Regions from separate parts of the Mucilaginibacter koreensis genome, predicted to be linked through region 2. Evidence: riboswitches for the same ligand, from Rfam matches in the RefSeq annotation. Region 2 holds a riboswitch; the other holds the start of a gene.

Region 1 (4,436 bases), 2.3 Mb from region 2:
TCATCAAATATTTTGGGGTAGCTGCCACGCAGCTCCCAGGTATGGAAGAAGGGTGTCCAGTCGATATAAGGCAGCAGTTCTTCTAATGAATAAGCCTCTATCACTTTAGTGCCGGTAAAAGTAGGCTTAGGCGCTACATCACCATCTAAACTGATCTGAAAACGTTGCGCACGGGCTTCTTCCAGGCTCACAAAGCGTTTATCTGATTTTTTATTCAAATGCGCTTCGCGGGCTTTGGCATATTCATCTTTAATGCCTTGAATATAGCCATGTCGTTGCTCCTTGTTCATCAGGCTGCTGCATACGGTTACACTGCGTGAAGCATCCAATACGTGGATAGCCGCACCGGAATAATTAGGCGCAATTTTTACTGCGGCGTGGATGCGCGAAGTAGTAGCACCACCTACAATGAGCGGCATGGTAAAGCCTTCGCGCTCCATCTCTTTGGCAAAGTGCACCATTTCATCTAATGATGGAGTAATTAATCCGCTCAGGCCGACGATATCTACCTGGTGCTGCTTGGCGGCTTCGATGATTTTTTGTGCAGGCACCATTACCCCTAAATCAATTACCTCGAAGTTGTTACAAGCCAATACTACACCCACAATGTTTTTACCAATGTCGTGCACGTCGCCTTTAACCGTAGCCAGTAGTATTTTTCCGGCATTACTGCGCTGATCGGCACTGGCATTATTTTTCTTTTCTTCTTCAATAAAAGGCAGCAGGTAAGCCACCGCTTTTTTCATTACCCGGGCCGATTTTACCACCTGTGGTAAAAACATTTTACCCGAGCCAAACAGGTCGCCTACGATGTTCATGCCATCCATTAGCGGACCTTCGATTACTTCCAGGGGTTTAGCATATTGCTGTCGGGCTTCTTCCACATCATCATCCAGGTATTCTACAATGCCTTTCACCAGGGCATGGCTCAGGCGCTCAGCTACCGGCGCTTTACGCCAGGCTTCGTCTTTTACTATTTCTTTGCCTTTGCTTTTTACGGTTTCGGCAAATTCTACTAAGCGCTCTGTGGCATCCGGCCGACGGTTTAGCAGTACATCTTCTACCAGTACCAACAGGTCTTTCGGTATCTCTTCATATACCTCGAGCATACCGGCGTTAACGATGCCCATATCCATACCGGCTTTAATGGCATGGTATAAAAAGGCAGAGTGCATAGCCTCGCGTACTACATTGTTACCACGGAACGAGAAGGAGATATTACTTACCCCACCGCTTACCTTGGCATAAGGCAGGTTCTCTTTAATCCATCGGGTAGCATTAATGAAATCGACCGCATAGTTGTTGTGCTCCTCTAAGCCGGTAGCAACCGTTAAGATATTGGGGTCAAAAATGATATCCTGTGGTGCAAAGCCTACTTCGTTCACCAGGATATCGTATGAGCGTTTGCAGATTTCAACCCGGCGTTCGTAATTGTCGGCCTGGCCCTGCTCGTCAAATGCCATCACAACGGCGGCGGCACCATAACTCATTATTTTGCGGGCATATTCCTTAAACTTTTCTTCGCCTTCTTTCAGCGAAATAGAATTCACAATGCCTTTGCCCTGCAAACATTTCAGTCCGGCCTCTAAAACCGTCCATTTAGATGAATCCACCATGATGGGCAGTTTGGCAATATCGGGTTCGGAAGCCACCAGGTTCAGGAACTTGGTCATTACCGCTACCGAATCAATCATGCCCTCGTCCATGTTAATGTCGATCACCTGCGCGCCACCTTCTACCTGCTGGCGGGCTACGGTAAGGGCAGCCTCGTAATCCTCGGCTAAAATCAGTTTCGAAAACTTAGGGGAACCGGTGATGTTGGTACGCTCGCCTACGTTGACGAAGTTGGTTTCGGGTGTGAGGGTTACCGCTTCTAAACCGCTCAGGCGCATATAGTTTTGCACCTGCGGAATGGTACGAGGTGGGTGTTTGGCCGCCTTTTCGGCAATGCAACGAATGTGATCGGGCGTGGTGCCGCAGCAGCCGCCTACAATATTCACCAAGCCGGCCTGCATAAAATCATCTACCAAGTGGGCGGTTTCATGCGGTACTTCATCATAAGCGCCAAACTCGTTGGGCAAACCCGCATTAGGGTAGGCCGAAATGAATACATCTGCCTTTTCAGAGAGTTCCTCTAAGTGGGGGCGCATTTCTTTAGCACCTAAAGCGCAGTTTAAGCCTACCGACAACAGGTTGGCGTGGCGGATGGAGTTCCAGAATGCCTCCACCGTTTGGCCTGATAACGTACGACCCGAAGCATCGGTAATGGTGCCTGAGATCATGATGGGCAGGTGCTTGCCGGTTTCATCCGCATAGCGGTTGATGGCAAACAGGGCGGCTTTGGCGTTTAAGGTATCAAATATGGTTTCTACCAGCAATACATCTGAACCGCCGTCTACCAGTCCGCGTACCTGCTCATAATAAGCTTCGGCCAAATCATCGAAGGTAACGGCACGATAACCGGGATCGTTTACGTCTGGCGAAAGGGAAGCTGTACGGTTGGTTGGCCCTACGGCACCGGCCACAAAGCGGGGTTTATCCGGATTTTTGGCCGTATACTCATCTGCAGCTTCACGGGCAATGCGGGCACCTTCATAACTAAGTTCATAGGCCAGTTCTTCCATATGATAATCGGCCAGTGAAATGCGCTGCGTACTAAAGGTGTTGGTTTCAATGATATCAGCCCCGGCCTCCAGGTACTCACCATGGATGGCCTTGATGACGTCGGGGCGGGTCAAATTCAGTAGATCATTATTGCCCTTTAAATCAGATGGGTGATTGGCAAAGCGTTCTCCACGGAAATCTTCTTCCGTAAGCTGGTAACGCTGAATCATGGTACCCATGGCACCATCAATAATGAGTATACGTTTCTGAAGTTCGTTTCTAATATCCATATGTTGAGATATGAGATGTTAGATATGAGATATGAGATATCAGATATGAGTTAGAAGTAGTTAAGTTATGGGAAACGATTAATCCATTACCTAAACGCTTCTATTTCATATTTCATATCTCACATCTCAAATCCCACATCTTAAAAAAAGCTTATTTAGAAAAAGTTGGTATACACGCAGACGGTGTTAACTTTTCGCTTATCTGCCTTTAACCCTGTAAGTTACGGGTTGAAGTAGAATGTAGCACCTTGTAAGTACAGGTTGCTAAGATTTCGCCGGGTCTATTCCCTCCATCTTTCTACATAAGCCATACAAAGGTGCAACATTTGCAGCGAATAAGCAAGCCCATAAAGTGCTTGTGTATAAGCTGAAAGCCACATTTAGTCATAAAAAAAGCCGCCTTGTTGAGGCAGCTTTTAAATTTATTTAAAACTTTATTATCTGCGGCGGCCAAACAGGCGCAGCAAGTATAAGAACAGGTTCACAAAATCCAGATATAAGGTTAAGGCACCCAAAATGGCTAATTTACCTGCGGGCAGGTTGGCATCCATACTGCCGCCCAGGCGTTTAATGCGCTGTACATCATAAGCGGTTAAGCCGGTAAACACAATTACGCCAATATAGGTAAGTACCATGTTTAACTGCAGGCTTGGGAAAAGCATGTTCAGCAATGTAGCAATGACCAAGCCAAATAAGCCAATCATCATGATAGCGCCAAATTTGGTTAAATCCTGCTGGGTAGTATAACCTGCTACAGCCATAATGCCAAATACTGCAGAGGCGGTGATAAATACACCTAAAATAGAACCCGCTGTATATACCAGGAAAATGAAGCCCAGGCTGGCACCCATCAGTGCTGCAAAAAGCAGGAACAGTAAGGCCAATACAGGTTTAGATAAACGGTTGAAGCCAAATGACATAACCAGTGTAAATGCCAATGGGGCAAAAGTTACTATAGTGCCTAAGCCCGTGCGCATCCCTGTTGTAGGGTTAATTAATAAGAACAACAATGATGTATAAGCAAATAAATAAGCGGTAATGGCTGATAGCGCTAAGCCGCCAAACATCCAGGCAAATACATTGGCCATAAAGCGGCGAGATGCAGCCGGATCTTCAATATGGATTACATTTTCGTATTGATAATCGTTACTGTAATCGGTAGTGTGGTTATCCATGTGTATAATAATTGATAATGGTGCTAATGTAATATTATTTGTGATAATTCAATGTTAATTCAAACGGCGTGTTAACTGCTCTTCTACACGTTTAAACACCTGTAAAGGTTTTAGTGTACGCCAGCTTAAATCATCCAGTACCCCTCCAAAGTTGATGTAATAGTCAATATTGCTCTGCTTAAACTCGCGGATAACATGGTCCCGAAAGTTAATTCCGGCAATCCAGCCATCTTCTACATCGCCGAACCATTCCTCGTAATAGCAATCGTCGGAAGAATGGAAGTTGAGCACATTCTCACCAATCAGGATAAATTTGTTGAGGCCATTGTCCATCATCAGTTCCAATATTTCGCGCTTCAGCATCATA
Region 2 (4,436 bases):
AACTGATCCATTGCTGTAAGCGGTTTACCGGTAAGCAGGCAAAGCAGCAACCGGAGCGCACGGCCGTGCATGCAAATCAGCACATTCTTTTCTTCGGGTTTGCTCATGATATAACGGAGCGCCTCTTGCTGCCGGGCTTTTACCTGGTTAGGGCTCTCTCCTTTCTCAAAAGCCGCATCCAAGTTGCCGCTGGTCCACTCGCGCATCATTTTCAAAAATGCGGCTTTGGTATCAGGTGTGCTTTTTTGCCCTTCATGTATGCCCCAGGCCAGCTCATCTAAGCCTTCCAATTTCTCAAACGGAATACCATCATCAATAAACTGCTGTATACTTTGTTGCGTACGTTTCAGGGTTGAAACATAAATTTTATCAAAGGGAACGTTTTTATAAGCATTGTAGAACATGGCAGCCTGTTTGCGGCCCTCATCGTTCAAATCAGTATTCATTCCCCGGCCCTGTACAATACCCTGTTTGTTTAAATCGGTTTGCCCATGCCGAACAATGTATAACGTTTTTTCAGTCATGTGCGTTTAGTTAATTACCGGAAGCTGATAAAAGCGCGGCTTTTCTGCTTCAGTAAACTCATAAGTATTGTAATCGGTAATTACATTGTATAATGTGTCGCGCTCAATGGGGTGCCGACCTGCATTTTTGATGAGTTCAACCAGCTCTTTGGTACTCATGGCTGGTTTTTGCTCTTCAGCGCCTGCCATAGAATAAATTTTAGTGGTATCATCCAAGGTACCATCAATATCGTCCACACCGAAATTTAATGACAGCTGTGCCGTAGTACGGCTTATCATGGCCCAATAGGCTTTAATATGATCAAAGTTGTCCAGATAGATACGTGCAATGGCATAATTTCGCAAATCTTCCACCACAGACGACTCAGGTACGTCAGACATTTGGTTGTCCTTATTCCGGAACTTTAAAGGGATAAAAGTTTGGAATCCGCCGGTTTGATCCTGTAACTGGCGAAGGCGCTCCATATGGTCAACCCGGTGGCGGTATTCTTCAATGTGGCCATACAGCATCGTAGCGTTTGAGCGCATGCCCAACCTGTGCCACTCCTCGTGTATTTGCAGCCACTGGTCCGCCGTACATTTATCTTTGGCAATCTGTTCCCTTATTTCGGGGTGAAATATTTCTGCGCCGCCGCCCGGCATAGATTCCAGGCCCGACTCTTTCATCAGGCGCATACCGGTGGCATAATCTACTTTCGCTTTTTTGAAAATGTAATGATATTCAACCGGGGTTAGCGCTTTAACATGCAGTTCCGGACGGTGCGCTTTAATGCGGCTAAACAATTCCTGATAAAAAGGCATATTGTACTGCGGTAATACACCACCTACAATATGTACCTCGGTTACCGGCTCGTTATCATACTTGCGCACAATATTTAGCATATCCTCCATCGTATACTCCCAGCCATCTTCACGCTGTTTGATGAGGCGTGAGTAAGAGCAGAATTTACAATCGTATACGCAGAGGTTGGTGGGCTCAATATGGAAGTTGCGGTTAAAGTAAGTATAATCGCCGTTCTTCTTTTCGCGTATATAATTGGCTAAAACGCCTAAGTAGCTTAGCTCGCCTTTTTCGTAAAGTAAAACGCCTTCATCAAAAGTGATGCGCTCACCGGCCAGTACTTTTTGAGCTATAGATTTTAAATCAGCAGATAAGTGCGGATTCTGTAATAATACACTTAAATTATTCTCAGTTTCCATGCTGCAAAACTACGAAAAATAACACTGCCTTCTATTCAATTACAAAGTTGCCACCGTTACAATGCTGCTAGTTTTACGCCTGAATTACAATAAACAGGCATTAAGAAACATAAGCTCAAAAACGCATGTTTGAGATTAAAATGATGATATAGTGTTTAAAGGTAAATATTCACAATTACAAGTGTTCACGCTGCTGGTGTTCATGAACGTTCACGCTTGTTCACAGGTGTTCATGAGTGTTCACGCTGTGAAAGCAATTAATATGAGTGAAATTTGTAAATATATAATAATGAATTACTTACAATATTTACTTAAACGGAGTAGCAGTTTTTTACATACTTATACGTCATAAAAAGCGTTCACGAGCGTTCACGACATGTGAACGTGAACACCTGTATTATTTAGGCTGGTTCCGTAGCAACTGGATTAGCCGCCTTGTAACCTTTTATAAAATTTAATTTGGAAGTATATGAAATAAGCTCCTATATTTGAAACATTATTTGGTAGCAATACCTTAATCAACTCCTACTCAGGCTTTGGTTTATATAGAAGCGGCGAGAGATCAGGCTCCAAGACCCGCTGGCAACCCCTCCACAATGGAAAAGGTGCCAATTCCTGCCCCGGGCAAATGGTTGTATCGGGAAATATAAATGTAAAAAGATGATAATTTCAATTTCTGCTTCGGCAACTTATGGGTTTGGTAAGCACTTGGGCTTTAGAGCTTCGATGTGCAGCCGCTACTGTTGTATGTGCTAATAACGCGATATTAACAACATTAGGTTATAATCTATTGCAAGCCAAAGTGAAAGCAAGGCTTTAGCACATCATCTTTTCATATCAGCCCTTACAGTAATGATCAATAAAAATTTATTTCTATCAGTTCAATTCAATCGCTTGCAGCAATTGGTTTGTTGTAACTCAAATTCTTGTTTTTTAGTTTTTTATGGTGAATAATGTTATAGCTCTCTTATGCCTATAAGAGAGCTTAACTTTTTTAAAATGAACGCTTCAACTTATACATATCCTCAATCTTTTCAGCTCGAATCAGGCCGGGAACTGCCCGGTATTGAAATAGGGTTTCATACTTACGGAAATTTAAATAAAGAGAAAAACAATGTAGTATGGGTATGCCACGCCCTTACTGCAAATTCTGATGTACTAGACTGGTGGAAAGGGCTGTTTGGTTCTGATGAATACTTTAACCCAAACGAACACTTTATAGTATGCGCTAATGTATTGGGTTCTTGCTATGGAAGTACCAACCCCTTAAATATCAACCCTATAACCCAAAAAGCATATTGCCTTGATTTTCCGCAGGTGACTATCCGGGATATGGTTAAGGCACACCAGCTACTGGCACAGCATTTAGGTATACCCCAAATTGAAGTGCTGATTGGTGGCTCTTTAGGTGGCCAGCAGGCGCTGGAGTGGAGCATCATGGCTCCGGAGCAAATCAAAAACCTGATTTTGATTGCGACCAACGCCCGGCATTCGCCTTGGGGTATTGCGTTCAACGAATCGCAACGGCTGGCCCTGCAAGCCGACCCGACTTTTAATTGTGAACCCGATGGCGGCAAAGCTGGTTTGAAAGCAGCGCGCAGTATTGCCTTGTTATCTTACCGTGGTTATAAAGCGTATAACATTACGCAACAGGAAATAACTGCAGACAATACTGACCAATACAGGGCCTCCTCCTATCAAAATTACCAGGGTGAAAAGCTGGTGAACCGTTTTAACGCTTACTGTTATTGGTATTTAACCAAAGCTATGGACTCGCATCACGCAGGGCGAAACCGTATAAGTATGGAACATGCGCTTAGTGTAATTACCGCTAAAACTTTGGTTATCGGTATCAACTCGGATATCTTGTTTCCGGTTGAAGAACAACAGTACCTCTTCCGGCATGTCCCTAATGCCAGCTATGCGGAGTTTGATTCGTTTTACGGGCACGACGGCTTTCTAATTGAAACAGATAAATTAACACAAATCATATCCACCTTTTTTAAAACTGAGGTGAGAGGAAAAATTATTGAATTGCAGAAAATTGCTTAATGAGTAAGAAAATCACCATCGGACTGTTCGGCTTTGGCGTGGTTGGCCAAGGCCTTTATGATATCATCAGAACCAAGAACCTGAATCTCGAAATTGTTAAAATAGCAATTAAAGACCCAACTAAAAAGCGCTCACTGCCTGAAGCATTATTTACTACAGACAAAGACGAGCTTCTTAATAATCCTGAAATCAATACTATTGTAGAACTGATTAATGATACCGAGGCCGCTTTTGAAATTGTGTCAAGAGCATTGAAGTCAGGTAAAAATGTAGTGTCTGCCAGCAAGAAGATGGTGGCAACTTATTTGCAGGAGCTGATTGATATCCAACACCAATATGGCACATCGTTGCTGTATGAAGGTTCGGTATGTGGCAGTATTCCTATCATACGTAATCTGGAGGAGTATTATGATAATGAGCTGCTGCATTCTGTTAGTGGTATTTTCAATGGTTCATCCAATTATATATTATCGAAAGGCTTTTTGGAAAACCTGAGTTATGATGAAGCTTTAAAGCAGGCCCAGGATTTGGGATTTGCAGAAACTGACCCCATTTCTGATGTAGGCGGCTTTGATGCTAAATATAAATTGGTAATTGCTGCCGCCCATGCTTATGGCGTAGTTGTAAAGCCGAATGATGTTTTCAATTTTGGCATTCAAA

Evidence for each region. Region 2 has a riboswitch for S-adenosylmethionine ahead of ACYVNW_RS05480 (homoserine O-acetyltransferase family protein). Riboswitches for the same ligand answer to the same signal wherever they lie in the genome.
Region 1: it holds a riboswitch for S-adenosylmethionine, as region 2 does, so the genes downstream of both, metH (methionine synthase) here and ACYVNW_RS05480 (homoserine O-acetyltransferase family protein) in region 2, are expected to answer to the same signal.

Annotation. Positions count from the first base shown of each region.
Region 1 covers NZ_BAAGQS010000001.1:3,543,342-3,547,777, forward strand. Annotated here, with positions in the region: gene metH (methionine synthase) at 1-2,894, opposite strand, end outside; SAM riboswitch class I at 3,090-3,203, opposite strand; gene ACYVNW_RS15850 (Bax inhibitor-1/YccA family protein) at 3,332-4,069, opposite strand; gene ACYVNW_RS15855 (hypothetical protein) at 4,124-4,436, opposite strand, start outside.
Region 2 covers NZ_BAAGQS010000001.1:1,222,635-1,227,070, reverse strand. Annotated here, with positions in the region: gene ACYVNW_RS05490 (histidine phosphatase family protein) at 1-524, opposite strand, end outside; gene mqnE (aminofutalosine synthase MqnE) at 531-1,724, opposite strand; SAM riboswitch class I at 2,263-2,377, shown strand; gene ACYVNW_RS05480 (homoserine O-acetyltransferase family protein) at 2,724-3,776, shown strand; gene ACYVNW_RS05475 (homoserine dehydrogenase) at 3,776-4,436, shown strand, end outside.